Regions from separate parts of the Nonomuraea sp. NPDC047529 genome, predicted to be linked through region 2. Evidence: riboswitches for the same ligand, from Rfam matches in the RefSeq annotation. Region 2 holds a riboswitch; the other holds the start of a gene.

Evidence for each region. Region 2 has a riboswitch for thiamine pyrophosphate ahead of ABZ815_RS02465 (cytosine permease). Riboswitches for the same ligand answer to the same signal wherever they lie in the genome.
Region 1: linked by a shared signal. The riboswitch ahead of ABZ815_RS34090 (FAD-dependent oxidoreductase) and the one ahead of ABZ815_RS02465 (cytosine permease) in region 2 are both predicted to bind thiamine pyrophosphate.

Annotation. Positions count from the first base shown of each region.
Region 1 covers NZ_JBEYTJ010000027.1:22,459-29,722, forward strand. The annotation lists gene pknB (Stk1 family PASTA domain-containing Ser/Thr kinase) at 1-1,340, opposite strand, end outside; gene ABZ815_RS34080 (thiazole synthase) at 1,509-2,264, opposite strand; gene thiS (sulfur carrier protein ThiS) at 2,257-2,457, opposite strand; gene ABZ815_RS34090 (FAD-dependent oxidoreductase) at 2,454-3,995, opposite strand; TPP riboswitch at 3,985-4,101, opposite strand; gene ABZ815_RS34095 (FAD-dependent oxidoreductase) at 4,154-5,323, shown strand; gene ABZ815_RS34100 (Rv2175c family DNA-binding protein) at 5,354-5,728, shown strand; gene thiE (thiamine phosphate synthase) at 5,706-6,359, shown strand; gene ABZ815_RS34110 (polyprenyl synthetase family protein) at 6,422-7,264, opposite strand, start outside.
Region 2 covers NZ_JBEYTJ010000001.1:472,242-479,505, reverse strand. The annotation lists gene ABZ815_RS02485 (GPP34 family phosphoprotein) at 1-583, opposite strand, end outside; gene ABZ815_RS02480 (TenA family protein) at 606-1,211, shown strand; gene ABZ815_RS02475 (DNA-formamidopyrimidine glycosylase family protein) at 1,249-2,127, shown strand; gene ABZ815_RS02470 (rhodanese-like domain-containing protein) at 2,154-2,477, shown strand; TPP riboswitch at 2,529-2,642, shown strand; gene ABZ815_RS02465 (cytosine permease) at 2,633-4,000, shown strand; gene ABZ815_RS02460 (methylated-DNA--[protein]-cysteine S-methyltransferase) at 3,986-4,558, opposite strand; gene ABZ815_RS02455 (PAS domain-containing sensor histidine kinase) at 4,654-6,522, shown strand; gene ABZ815_RS02450 (ATP-binding protein) at 6,674-7,099, shown strand; gene ABZ815_RS02445 (YidC/Oxa1 family membrane protein insertase) at 7,096-7,264, opposite strand, start outside.

The sequences.
Region 1 (7,264 bases), on a different contig from region 2:
CCCTTGACGCTGGGGACGATCACCCGCTTGGGGCCGAGCGAGGGCACCAGCGTGATCGTGCCGCCGCTCTCCAGCTCGGTCTTGCCCTCGGGGTCGGTACGCAGCACCAGCCCCTCGGCGGTGTCCTCGTCGTACTCGCCCGCGACCTTGTGGATCTTGAAGCCCTTGCTCGTGGCGGTCCGCTCGGCGACCACCATGTTCTGGCCGACCAGATCGGGCACCGGCACCATCTTGGTCTGGGAGAAGTACCAGCCGGTCAGCGCCACCGCGACCACCATGACCGCGGCGAGGGTGACCAGGAACCAGTTGGGCTTGAACGAGCGCGTGGACGGCGGCGGCGGCACCGGCGGCACCGGCGGCGCCATCTCGGCGCGCGGCTGGATCAGCGTGTGGGCGGGCGCGGCCATCGGCATCGACGGGGCGCCCGCGCCGCTCGGACGCGGCGGGATCGACTGGTTGAACACCGCCGTCATGGCCGGCGGGGTGCTCAGCCGGGGCAACATGCGATGGGCCTCGACCGCCTGGACGAGCATCGCCGTGGCGTCGTTGGGGCGGTCGTGCGGCTCGCGGGCCGTGGCGTGCGCGACGAGCGTGTCGATCAGCGGCGGCACCTCGGGCACCAGCGCCGACGGCGGCGGCACCGTGTCGTGGACGTGCCGGTAGGCCACCGACATCGGCGTCTCGCCGTCGTAGGGCTGCTGCCCGGTCACCAGCTCGAACAGCATGATGCCCGCGGCGTAGACGTCGCTGCGCACGTCGGCGCCGCCGGTGGTGACCTGCTCGGGCGACATGTAGCCGATCGTGCCGATCATCACGCCGGTACGGGTCTGGTTGGTCGCCTCGATGGCCCTGGCCAGCCCGAAGTCGACGACCTTGACCCGGCCGTCGTCGGTCATCAGCACGTTCTCGGGCTTCACGTCGCGGTGGACCATCCCGGCCTGGTGGGCCGCGCCCAGGGCGGCGAGCACCGGGATCATGATCTCCAGCGCCTCGCGGGCGGGCAGCCTGCCGCGCTCGCGCAGGATGTCGCGGAGCGTGCGGCCCGGCACGTACTCCATCGACAGGTAGACGACGTCGGTGTCGGTGCCCTGGTCGAAGACGTGCACCACGTTGGGGTGGGACAGACTCGCGACCGACTTGGCCTCACCGATGAACCTGCGGACGAAGGCCGGGTCCTCGGCGAGCGAGGAGTGCATGACCTTCAGCGCGACAGTGCGGTCCAGCCGGACGTCGAGCGCCAGGTAGACGGTCGCCATACCGCCCCGGGCGATCCGGCTCTCGATGCGGTAGCGCCCATCGAGGAGCCGCCCGACCAGGGGGTCCGCAGTCGTCTTATCCACCACCCCCCTGAGTTTACGGGCGTTTTGGCACCGGCAGGGCCCGCGCGCCCGAAACCGATGCGGAGACGTTCCCAGGAGGGCGGCCCCGACCGGCGGGAGGACCCGGCGCGAGCCGAGCCCTCCGAGGGATCTGAGGGGGATCCTACGCGGCGAACTTCCGGCGGGCCCCTACGGGGTCGTCGGCGAGGACGCTTCCGCGTAGCGGCGGCGCGGGATCCTGCCCGCCTGCCGCGCCTGGCGCCCCGCCGCCACGGCCGCCCTCATCGCCGAGGCCATGAGCTCGGGCCGCTGCGCGCGGGTCACCGCCGTGGCCAGCAGCACCGCGTCGCAGCCCAGCTCCATGGCCAGGGCGGCGTCGCTGGCCGTGCCGATGCCCGCGTCGAGGATCACCGGCACCGCGGCGGCCTCCACGATGAGCTCGATGTTGTGCGGGTTCCTGATGCCGAGGCCCGACCCGATCGGCGCGCCCAGAGGCATCACGGCCGCGCAGCCGGCCTGCTCCAGCCGCCGCGCCAGCGCCGGGTCGTCGCCGATGTACGGCAGCACCACGAACCCGTCGGCCACCAGCCGCTCGGCCGCGTCGAACGTCTCGATCGGGTCGGGCAGCAGCGTGCGCTCGTCGGAGATGACCTCTAGCTTGACCCAGTTCGTCCCCAGGGCCTCGCGGGCCAGCCGGGCTGTCAGGACGGCCTCGCCCGCGGTGAAGCAGCCCGCGGTGTTGGGCAGCACCTTGATGTCGCGGCGGCGCAGCACGTCGAGGACCGAGCCGCGGGCGCCGGGGTCGAGCCGCCGCATGGCCACCGTGGTCAGCTGGGTGCCCGAGGCGGCCAGCGCCTGGTCGAGCACCTCCAGTGAGGGCGCGCCGCCGGTGCCCATGATGAGCCGGGAGGAGAACTTCTCCCCGGCGATGATCAGCTCATCCACCCTGCACCGCCGTCAGCACCTCGACGCGGTCGCGGTCGCCGAGCGCCGTCGTCTCCCACGAGCTGCGCGTCACCACCTCGTCGTTCACGGCCACCGCGACCCCGGTGGTGGCGGTGGTCAGCGTCCGTACGGCCTGGGCCACGGTGGTGCCGTCGGCCACCTCGTGCGCGGCGCCGTTGATCGTCACAATCATGAAATATCCCGAAATCTCGCGGGCGAGCACAGCGCGGCCAGCTCGCCCTCCTCACCCGTCAGAATCCCCGCACCCGGCAACGACCCCGCCCCGCGTGACGCCGCCCCTGAGGACGCGGCCGCCCCTGCAGACGCCGCTCCTGAGGCCGTTGGCCCCTTGGGGGCTGCCCCTGATGGCGGCGTCACCGTGGTGGGGGGCGCAGGGGACGGTGTCGCCGCGGCAGGGGTCGTGAGGGTTGCTGTGACCAGGGCCGCCGTGAGGGGGGCCAGCAGGACCCCGCCCCGGTGGTGGCCGGTCGCCAGCACCAGCCCGGGAGCCTCGCCCGGCCCGATGATCGGCAGGTTGTCGGGGGTGCCCGGCCGCAGCCCGGCGACCACGTCGGCGACCTCCAGCTCGGTGACGCCCGGCACCAGCTCCCTGGCGTCCCGCAGCAGCTCGTAGAGCCCGCCGGCGGTCACCCGGGTGTCGAACCCCAGCTCCTCCTGCGTGGCCCCGAGCACCAGCTCGCCGTCGCCCCTGGGGACGAGGTAGACGGGGGCGCCGTGCACCATCCCGCGTACGCACCGCCCGAGCAGCGGCTGCGGCGAGCGCAACCGCATGATCTGTCCCTTGACCGGCCGTACCGGCACGCCGGCCAGCTCTCCGCTCCACGCCCCGGCGGCCAGCACCACGCGATCGGCCGCGATCTCCCGCACGGCGGCGCCAGGCTGACCCGGGTCGGGTTCGAGGCGCACACCGATCACGGCACCCGCCGCGGCCCCGGTCATCGCCCCGATCCCAGCGCCGGTCCCAGCACCGATCCCAGCGTCGGTCCCAGTGCCGGTCGTGGTGTCGCCGTCGCGCAGCAGCTCGGTCACCCGCGCCCGCACCAGGGGCACGCCCAGCCGGTCGAGCGCGGCCAGCAGCGCCGCCGTGACGCGGCGCGGGTCGACCCAGGCGTCACCGGGGGCCAGCAGCCCGCCGCGCACCGACGGGGCCAGCATGGGCTCCAGGCGGCGGCACTCGCGCCCGGTCAGCCGCTCCACCCGGAGCCCCAGCTTGTCCATGAACGCCGCCAGGTCGTCGAGCGCCGCGAGGTCGTCGGCCCCGAAGGCGACGTCGAGCGTGCCGTCGGCGCGCAGGTCGAGCCCCCGGCGCGCGGCCTCCATCGACCCCGCCTCCCCGGCCACCCGCCCGAACCCGCCGCCGAACCCCGCGCCGGATCCCGAGCTGGTCCCACTGGCGAGCCCCGCGCCGAAGCCCGAGCCGGTGCCACCGGCGAGCCCTGTGGCGAAGCCCGCGGCGGACCCGTCGTCCAGCCCCGCGTCGGCGGCCAGCTCGGCCGCGAAGGACGGCCACCGGCTCAGCGACGCGGCCCCCAGCCGCAGCAGCGGCTCCTCGGTGTAGGCGACCTCGCTGACGGGGGCGAGCATCCCGGCCGCCGCGTAGGAGGCCCCGCGGCCCGGGGCCGGGTCGACCACCGTGACGGGCGACCCCGCTCGGGCCAGCCGCCAGGCGATCGACAACCCGACGACCCCGCCGCCCACGATCACATTCATCCGCGCTCCCTTCGCCGGCATGATCCGGATCAGGTGTCTTGCGGTCGAAGGCCCGTTCAAGCCTTCCTCTCAGCCCGGTGACGGCCGGACTCCCGCGCGTCTTGCCCTCCCAGCCTACGGCCTCGGTGCGACGCGCCGGCACGGCCCCCGTTATGGTCATGAACGTGAACCATGTCGTAGTGGTGGGAGCGGGCCTGGCCGGGCTGCGGAGCGCCGAGGCGCTGCGCGGGCGCGGCTTCACCGGACGGATCACGCTGATCGGCCAGGAGCGCCATCGGCCCTACGACCGCCCGCCTCTGTCCAAGGCCGTCCTGTCGGGCGCCGCCGACTCCAGCTTCCTGGAGGCCGACCTCGACGCGCTGGAGATCGACTTCTGGCCCGGCGTCACCGCCAAGGCCCTGCGCCAGGGCGTCCTGGAGACGACCGAGGGCGAGCTCGGCTATGACGGCCTGGTGATCGCCACCGGCGCCGAGCCGATCACCGTGCCCGGCGACGGCCCCCAGCACGTCCTGCGCACCCTCGACGACGCCCACGAGTTGCGCGCCGGGCTGGTGGCCGGGGCGCACGTCGCGATCATCGGCGCGGGCTGGATCGGCGCCGAGGTCGCCACCGCCGCCCGCAAGGCCGGTTGCACGGTGACCGTGATCGAGGCCGGCCCCACCCCGCTGGCCAACGCCGTGGGCCCGGAGATCGGCGCCCGCACCCTGCACTGGTACGACGGCATCGACCTGCGCCTGAACACCATGGTCGACGAGGTGGACGAGGGCGGCGTACGGCTGGTGGGCGGCGAGTTCGTCCAGGCCCACGTGGTCGTCACCGGCATCGGCGTGCGGCCCGCCATCGAATGGCTGGCCGGTTCCGACATCGACCTGCACAACGGCGTCGTCACCGACGAGCACCTGCGCACGTCCATGCCGGGTGTGGTCGCGGCCGGCGACTGCGCCGCCTGGTGGTCGCGCCGCTACGGCACCCGGCTCCGCGTCGAGCACTGGGACACCGCGCTCGGCTCGCCCGAGGTCGCCGCCGCGACCCTGCTGGGCGAGGAGGCCGTCTACGATCCGGCGCCCTACTTCTGGTCCGAGCAGTTCGGTCACATGGTCCAGTACATCGGCCACCATCCCTCCGGCGACCGCCTGGTCTACCGGGGCGAGCCCGAGGGCAAGTGGTCGGCTGTCTGGCTGACCTCGGGCGACACCCTCGCCGCGGTGCTCGCCGTCGACCGGCCCCGGGACTACGTGCAGGGCCGTAGGATCATCGAAGGCGGTCACCGCCTCGACACAGAACGCCTGGTAGATCCAGAGGTCCCCCTACGGGATTGTGTTGTTTGAGCAAGGACGGCATGTGGTAGTTGTGGTTTCGTGACGCTTTCTGTTGCACAGATCGACCGGGAGACCGACCAGCTCGTCGACGAGTGGCTCACTCTCCCCGAAGTGGCCTCACGCCTCGACCTTTCGATCGGGCGGGCCAAGCAACTCCTCAAGGACCACAAGCTGCTCGGCGTACGCCGAGGCGGCGGCGGGCCGCAGGTGCCCGCGGTGTTCCTCGACGGGAAGGACGTGATGAAGGGCCTGCCCGGCACACTGACCGTGTTGCTCGACGCCGGCTACGACGACGTGGAGTCGCTGCGCTGGCTCTTCACCCCAGACGAGTCCCTGCCGGGGTCGCCCATCGAGGCGATCAAGGCCGGCCGTCACACGGAGGTCAAGCGGCGTGCCCAGGCCCTCGGTTTCTGAGGCCCGCCTCTATCTCTGCACCGACGGCCGCCGCGACCGCGGCGACCTGGCAGAGTTCCTCGATGCGGTGCTGGCCGGCGGCGTGGACATCATCCAGCTGCGGGAGAAGGGCCTGGAGGCACGCGAAGAACTCGCGCTCCTGGAAGTCTTCCGCGACGCCTGCGACCGGCACGGCAAGCTGCTGGCCGTCAACGACCGGGCGGACATCGCCTACGCCGCCCGGCCCGACGTGCTCCACCTGGGGCAGGACGACCTTCCCGTGACGGTCGCGCGAGAGATACTCGGCGACGACATCGTCATCGGCCGGTCCACCCACTCCATCGCCGAGGCGTCCGCCGCGGCCGTGGAGGAGGGCGTCGACTACTTCTGCTGCGGCCCGATCTGGCCCACGCCGACCAAGCCGGGCCGCCACGCGCCAGGCCCGGCGCTGCTGCGGCACGCCGCGTCGCTGGGGTCGGCCTCGGACCCGGAATCGCCGCGGCCGTGGTTCGGGATCGGCGGCATCGACCTCGCCAACCTCGACGAGGTCATGTCGTACGGCGTGAGCCGCGTGGTGGTCGTACGCGCGATCACCGACGCGGAGGACCCGGGGGCGGCGGCGGCCGAGTTCGCCAAGCGCCTGAGCCCCTGAACCGACCGGGCGCCCGTCCTCGACGGGCGCCCCAGGCCAGGTGCCCGGCCAGAGTGCCGGGGTCAGGTCTTGCGGGACGTCGCGGCGATGGCCAGCTCGGTCAGCGCCGTGCGCGCCTCGGCGGTGACGGGCGCCTCGTCGAGCGCGGTCAGGGCGTCGGCGAGATAGCCGGCGATCAGGTCTTCGCACTCCCGCAGCGCGCCGGTGTCCGTGATGATCTCGCGCAGGGCGGTCACCCCGTCCTCGTCGAGCGCGGGGTCGCCGAGCAGCCTGCGCACCGTCGCGGCCGACTCCGGCGTGGCCGCGGCCAGGGTACGGGCCACCAGCATCGTGCGCTTGCCCTCCCGCAGGTCGTCGCCGGCCGGCTTGCCGGTCTGGGCCGGGTCTCCGAACACGCCGAGGATGTCGTCCCTGAGCTGGAAGGCGATGCCGACGCGGCGGCCGTAGCCGGTGCACAGCTCGTCCATCCACGGCTCCAGGGCGGCGGCGGCGAGCACCAGGCCGAGCCGGAGCGGCTGCTCCACCGAGTACTTGCCGCTCTTGAACAGCGCCACCCGCAGCGCCGACTCGAAGGTGTTCTCGCCGTGGGCCTGCTCCAGCAGGTCGAGGTACTGGCCGCACATCAGCTCGGTGCGCATGTGGTCGTGGACGGGCTGGGCGGCGGCCAGCGACGCCGGCGGCAGGCCGCTGGTGCGCCACATCTCGCCCGACCACACCAGCAGCAGGTTGCCCAGCAGGATCGCGGCGCCCTCGCCGAACTGGTCGGCCGAGCCGTGCCAGCCCTCCTTCTCGTGCAGGGTCTGGAAGCGGCGGTGGGCGGCCGGCATGCCCCTGCGCAGGTCGCTCTTGTCCATCACGTCGTCGTGCACGAGCGCGCTGGCCTGCAACAGCTCCAGCGACGCGGC
Region 2 (7,264 bases):
TGATCGTCTTGGCGACCGCCTGGCCGGCCCACTCGCCCTCGGCGATCTCCTTGACGCGCCCGCGGTCGGCGCCGGGGAACGCCTTGAGGTCGAGCTTCGCGGCGTACATGATCGCGATCAGGGTGGCCGTGCGCTGGTCGGGCTCGGCGCCGGCGAGGACGGCCGTCACGCGTTCGCGCACGTCGGCCTCCACCTGAGGGTCGGACTCCGGCCAGCGGGTGGTCGGGAAGATCCCCAGGACCTTCCTGCGCTCCTCGGCCAGCACGCCCGACTCGGCGAGCCTGGTGAGCAGCCGCCGGCGCAGCTTGCCCGACTGCAACCGCTGCACCCACCACGCGGGCTTCCTGGCCTTGCCGTCCTCGGCCATGCGGGCGAGGGCGGCGTCGAGCTCCTCGTCGCCCGGCGGGGCCGGGTCCTTGACCGTCACCTTGTCGTCGGCCAGTTCCACGCGGCCCGCGGCGGCCAGCTCGGCGAGGATCGCGCCGCCGAGCGCGGGGTCGAGCTGGATGCCCCCGATGAGCTGCCTGCCTTCCTCCTCGCCGTAGGCGAGCAGGAGGAGTTCTTCGGCGATCGTCACGGTCATGCCTCGACACTAACCTCCCAGCATGAGCATCTCGGAAAAACTTCACGCGATCGGACGTCCGCTGCTCCAGGCGCAGCTCGACCATCCCACGGTGGCCGGGATCGGGCGTGGCGACCTGCCGGAGCCGGTCTTCCGGTCCTGGCTGGAGCAGGACTACCTGTACCTGCTCGACTACGTGCGGGTGTTCTCCAGGCTGGCCTGGCAGGCGCCGGACGGGCATCTGGGGGACCTGGTGGATCTGGCGCACGCGACGTACCACGACGAGTTGCGCCTGCATCGGTCGTTGTCGGCGGAGTTCGGGGCCGACCTGGACAACGCGGTGAAGGGGCCGGCGTGTGTGGCGTACACGGCGTTCCTGTTGGAGGCGGCGGGGTCTTATGGGGAGGGGCTGGCCGCGCTTTATCCGTGCATGTGGGGATATTCGAGTCTTGGGAAGATCCTTGCGGAGAACCCGCCGGCCGAGCCGCGTTACCGGGCCTGGGTGGACACGTACGCCGATCCCGGGTTCGCGGCGCTGACCGTACGGATCGGGCAGATGATCGACGAGGCCGACCCCGACCCCGTACGGGCGGAGGCGCTGTTCACCGAGGGCATGGCCCACGAACTCGCCTTCTGGGACGTGCCGTAGTCGCGTGACGGCCCGGCGCGCGCCATACCCTGGTGGCATGCCGGAACTTCCCGAAGTGGAGTCGCTCACCCACTTCCTGCGCGAGCGGGCGGTCGGCCGTTCGATCGCGGGCGTGGACGTCGTCGCCTTCCAGGCGCTCAAGACGTTCGACCCGCCGGTCACCGCGCTCGGCGGGCTCACCGTCACGGGCGTGTCGAGGCACGGCAAGTTCCTCGACCTCGACTGCGACGGCCTGCATCTGATCATCCACCTGGCCCGCGCCGGCTGGCTGCGCTGGCGTGACGACCTGTCCGGCGCGCGGCCGGTGCGGCCGGGCAAGGGGCCGCTGGCCGTACGCGTACGGCTGGCGCCCGACGACGACGGCCTGGCCCCCGGGTTCGAGCTGACCGAGGCCGGCACGCAGAAGCGGCTGGCCGTCTACGTCACCGACAAGCCGGAGGACGTCCCGGGCGTCGCCGCCCTGGGCCCCGACCCGCTCGACGACGCCTTCACCGTCGAGGCGCTCAAGCGCATCGTGGGCGGCAACCGTGCCCAGATCAAGGGCCTGCTGCGCGACCAGAAGGTGATCGCCGGCATCGGCAACGCCTACTCCGACGAGGTGTTGCACGCCGCCAGGATGTCGCCGTTCAAGATCGCGGCGACGCTGACCGACGCGCAGATCGCCGACCTGCACGAGGCCATCGTGACGACGTTGCACGACGCCGTGGAGCGGGCGCACGGGCTGGCGGCCAAGGACCTCAAGGCGGAGAAGAAGTCCGGGCTGCGCGTGCACAACCGGGCGGGCCAGCCGTGCGACGTGTGCGGCGACACGATCCGCGAGGTGTCGTTCGCCGACTCCTCGCTCCAGTACTGCCCGACCTGCCAGACGGGCGGCAGGCCGCTGGCCGACCGGCGGATGTCGCGCCTGCTCAAGTAGGGTCCCGGGCGCGGGATGATGGAAGCATGACCGTTCCAGAGATCGAGGCCACCGCCGTTCCCGACGACGCCTACCTGCTCGACGTCCGCGAACAGGACGAATGGCTGGCCGGCCACGCCCCCGAGGCCGTGCACATCCCCATGTCGCAGATCCAGGGCCGCGTCGAGGAGGTGCCCGCCGACCGCACCGTCTACGTGGTGTGCCGGGTGGGCGGCCGGTCGATGCAGGTCACGGCGTGGCTCAACCAGCTCGGGCGCGACGCCGTCAACGTGGGCGGCGGCATGCAGTCGTGGGAGTTCGCGCGCCGTCCGATGGTCAGCGAGACCGGACAGCAGCCGTTCGTGGCCTGAATGCCCCACTGTGGCGGTTCTTCCGCCACTGAGGCATGATGAGGGCGCCAACTGCATAGTCGCGGGAGCTCGGGGTGCCGGGCTGAGAGGGCAGCAACACAGCCGCTGCCGACCGCCTGAACCTGTCCGGGTAATGCCGGCGTAGGGAGTGTGCGATGACGCATGTCGTCGACGAAGTACCGCTGACCCTTGACGGCGCGCCCCCCAAGACCCTCGGCGTCCTCGACCAGGGCGCGCTCTGGGCCAACCTCGGCGTCAGCCTCCTCGGTTTCTCCGGGGCGCTCATCCTGATCGACCCGCTGGGCGGCGCCCCGCTCAGCCTCGTGGCCGCGCTCACGGCCGCCGTGGTCGGCAGCCTCATCGGCACCGCCATGGTGGGCCTGTCGGCCATTCCCGGCACGCAGACCGGGCGGCCGGCCATGGTGCTGCTGCGCGGGCTGTTCGGGGCGAAGATGTCGTACGTCCCGTCCGTGCTGAACATCGTGCAGATGCTCGGCTGGGGGGCCTTCGAGCTCTGGGTGATCGCCAAGGCCGCGAACGCCATCTTCGGGGACGTCCCGTACCAGGTGTGGGTGGTGGTGGCGGGCGTGCTGACCACCGCGCTGGCCGTCTGGCCGCTCGGGTCGATCAGGCTGCTGCGCCGGTACGTGACCGTCGGCGTGATCGTGTCGCTGATCTGGTTCACCGTGTCGTTCCTGGGTGAGGCGCCGACGTACACGGGCGGGTCGTGGACGGCCTTCGCCCCGGCCGTCGACTACGTGATCGCCCTGTCGGTGTCGTGGGTGCCGATGGCCGCCGACTTCGCCAGGCACTCGCGCTCCAGCCGGGCCGCCTTCACCGGCGTCGTCGGCGGCTACACCGTCGCCCAGGTGGCCTGCCTGGCCCTCGGCGTGTACGCGGTGGCCATCGCGGGCGCCCAGGCGGTCCAGGCCGACGGCATGGTCGTGTTCCAGCCGTTCGTCGTGGCGCCGCTGGGCGCGCTGTTCTTCGGCATCCTGGTGCTGCGCGAGACCGACCAGTCCTTCGCCAACGTCTACTCCACCACCGTCTCGCTCCAGAACCTCATGCCGAAGGTCGACCGGCGGGTCGTCTCCACCGCGATCGGCGTGCTCACCACCGCGATCGCCCTGGTCGTGGACGTCACCTCCTACGGCGCGTTCCTCGGCGTGATCGGCGCGGTGTTCGTGCCGATGTTCGCGGTGCTGGCCGTCGACTACTTCGTGCTCGGCGGCGCCGCCCGCTGGAACACCGCCGAGGACGCGCCCTCGCGCTGGCTGATGCTGCTGCCGTGGGCGCTCGGCTTCGCCGCCTACTGGTTCACCACCTCGACGCCCACCGTCGCCGGCTGGGACGACTTCTGGGCGGCCGCCCGCGACGCGGTCGGCTTCACACGGGAGATGTGGATGAACGGCGCGCTCGGCGGCGCGCTCGTCGCCGCCCTGGTGACCCTGCTGATCGGTGGGCTGACCGGTGGACTGACCGGTGGGCTCACCAGGGGCCTGCGCCGGTCAGCGGGCCGTTGAGACGCGGCGCTCGACGTTGAGCAGGTGCTGCTTGGCGGCCACGCCTCCGGCGTAGTCGCCGAGCTCGCCGTCCTCACGGACCACCCGATGGGAGGGCACGATCACGCAGACGGGGTTGGCGCCGACCGCGTTGCCGACCGCGCGCAGCGCGCGCGGCCGTCCGATGCTCGCGCCGATCTCCTCGTACGTCGTGGTCGTGCCGTAGGGGACGGCCATGGTCTTCTGCAGCACGCTACGGGCGAACGGCGTGGCCAGCGCGAGGTCGACCGGCGTGGCGAACGTGCGCAGCCGCCCGGAGAAGTACGCGTCGAGCTCCCGGCGCACCGGGTCGAGACGGCGGGCGTCGGGCCCGATGAACGTGCCGACCTCCTTGGCCACCCGCTCGTACACGACGTTCTCGGACTCGAAACTGCAGGCCGCGATGCCTTTGCCGGTGACCGCCAGGACGAGCCTGCCCACGGCGCCGTCGTAGGTGCCGAACGCGATGTGCGGCGGGCCCTCGCCCTTGTAGGTGTTGGAGGTCACTCTCAGCAGGGCATCGAGGTCGCTGCTCGACATGCCTCTCACCCGTTTCAGCCACCGGAATCTTCGTGAGCGCAGCGTATCGGACGGATCGCCCGTCAGACCCACCACGCCACGTGCACTATGGAGGTGTGGGGGACACATGGGTCGGCAGTGACGAGGAGATCGCTCGCGCTGTGCTCGCCGGTTCCCCCAACGCCGTGGTGGCGCTCGACCGCGACCAGAGCGTGCTGGTCTGGAACGCGGCGGCCGAGCAGCTGTTCGGCTGGACGGCCGCCGAGATGCTGGGGCGCCGGGCGCCGATCGTCCCCGACGAACTGACCGCCGAGCACAACGCGGTGCTGGAGCGCGTACGGACCGGGGGGCAGGTGTCGTTGCGCACCAAGCGCGTCCACAAGGACGGCGGCGCGCTCGACCTGCGGGTGGACATCAACGCCCTGCGCCTGGGCAACTCCGTGGTCGGCTACGTCTGCGTCCACCATCCCGCCCGGGCCGACGAGGTGGCCGGGCTGCGCATGGAACGCCGGGCCAGGCTGGTGCGCCGGCTCACCGACGTGGTCGGCGACATCAACTCCGAGCTGGAGCTGCCGGCCGTGCTCGACCGGATCTCGGCCAGCCTGACCGAGCTGACGGGCGCGGACGCTGGCGGCTTCGTGCTGATCGAGGGGGAGCGGCTGCGGCTGGTCAGCACGTACCGGCTGCCGGAGACGCTCAGGGGCACCACCACCGGCCTGCGGACGAGCCTGGTGGACAAGCTCTTACGCACGGGCAAGACCGTGATGCTGGAGTCTCACGGGCTCGACGACCTGGTGTGGGCCAGGCTCAACGGGCTGCACACGATCGCGCTCGGCCTGGCCGCGGTCGGCGGACGCCCCTACGGCGCCCTCTACGCGCTGTTCGCCGGGGCCGTCCCCGGGCACCTGGAGCTGGAGCTCCTCGAACTGCTGGCCGGGCACGCCGGCATCGCGGTCGGCAACGCGGTGGCCTACCAGGAGGCGGTACGGCAGCGGGCGCACGAGCGGGCCGTGTTCGACGCCAGCGCCGACGGCATCGCCGTGCTGGACGACGCCGGCCGGGTCGTGCGCTGGAACCCCGCCGCGGCCGAGCTGACCGCCTTCCCTGCCGACGTCGTGATCGGCGGGCCGCCGCCGTTCCCGCTGCCCAGCCCCGGGGAGAAGCTGACGTTCCAGATGGAGAACGGCCGGTGGCTGGACGTGGTGAGCGCGAAGATCGAGGAGACCGGCGAGGTCGTCATCGACTTCCGCGACGTCACCCAGGCCAAGGAGCTGGAGGAGGCCAAGGACCTCTTCCTGGCCACGACCAGCCACGAGCTGCGTACGCCGATCACGATCGTGCGGGGGTTCGCCAGCACGCTCGACGCGCGCTGGGACAAGATGAGCGACTCCGAACGGCGCTCGGCCGTGCACACGATCGCCGAGCGGGCCGGCTCGCTGGGTCAGCTCATGGACCATCTCCTGCTGGGGGCCAGGGCGGGCGCGGACGAGCTGGCGGTGCGGATCGAGGCGTTCGACCTCGCCGCCCGCATCCACGCGGCCACGCTCGGCCTTCCCGTGTTGTCCGACCGCCACCGCGTCGAGGTCCGCATTCCGGACGGATTGCCCCCGGTGCTGGGCGACGCCCTGGCAACCGACATCGTTTTGGGGCAATTGCTGGAGAACGCGTTTAAATATTCCCCTATGGGTGGATTGATCTGTGTTGAAGCTTGGTCCGAGGGCGACGACGTGGTCGTAGTGGTGGATGACGAGGGGGTCGGAATCTCACCGCCTGACCGCGAACGGATCTTTGAGCGCTTCGTCCAGGTGGACAGCGGGGACCGGAGGCGCTTTGGTGGAGTGGGGCTCGGGCTCTATATCGTGCGCGGTCTGGCCCGGGCGCAGGGGGGAGAAGTGAGTGCTCAACCGAGGTCCGGAGGGGGTACGAGGATGCGGTTGGTGCTGAGGCGCGCTTCCACTATCCGATCCGACACACCGATGCGGTAACGAGGTGGTCACAGTTGAGCTGATCTATCGTCCAATGTGTACAAGCTGTGATCGAGATGCGGTTTCTGCGATTGGCTAACGGGGCATTTCGGTCGTACCGGGGAGTGTTCCCGCGGGGGGCACAGGGAACGGGGAGGTGGGTGTGTCAAGCGTGGTGCTGCTGCCGTACGCGCCGTCCAGCGTCGCCGTCGCCCGCCAGCGTCTGAGCACTGACCTGCAGGATTGTGGGGTCTACACCGCCGCGATCGACGATGCCGTGCTGGTGGTGAGCGAGTTGCTGAGCAACGCGCTGCGGCACGCGCATCCGCTGCCTTCAGGCATGGTGAGGGTCGCCTGGATGCGTAGCGACGATCACATCGAGGTGGCGGTGAGCGACGGGGGTGCGGCGACAGAGCCGCGGGCGGGCCGCCCGACCCTGTCTTCGCTCGGGGGCCGGGGGCTGGGAATCGTCGAATACGTGGCTGAGAGCTGGGGGGTTCGTCACGACGGGGACACGACGACCGTGTGGGCCATCCTGCCCGCACCCAACGGCGCGTCGGTGAACGGGCAGGTCGCGGCCCTGAAGGAGGCCGGTTAGGCGGCCCTGGCCGCTAGCACGGCCCGTTCGGTGACGGCCCATGCCGTGGAGACCACGAGGTACAGGCCGCCCGCCAGGGGGAGCACGAGCGCGGCCAGCGCCGAGCCGTACGGAAGCAGCGGCATGACCTTCCGCAGCAGCTCCGGCTGGTCCTCCGAGACCTTG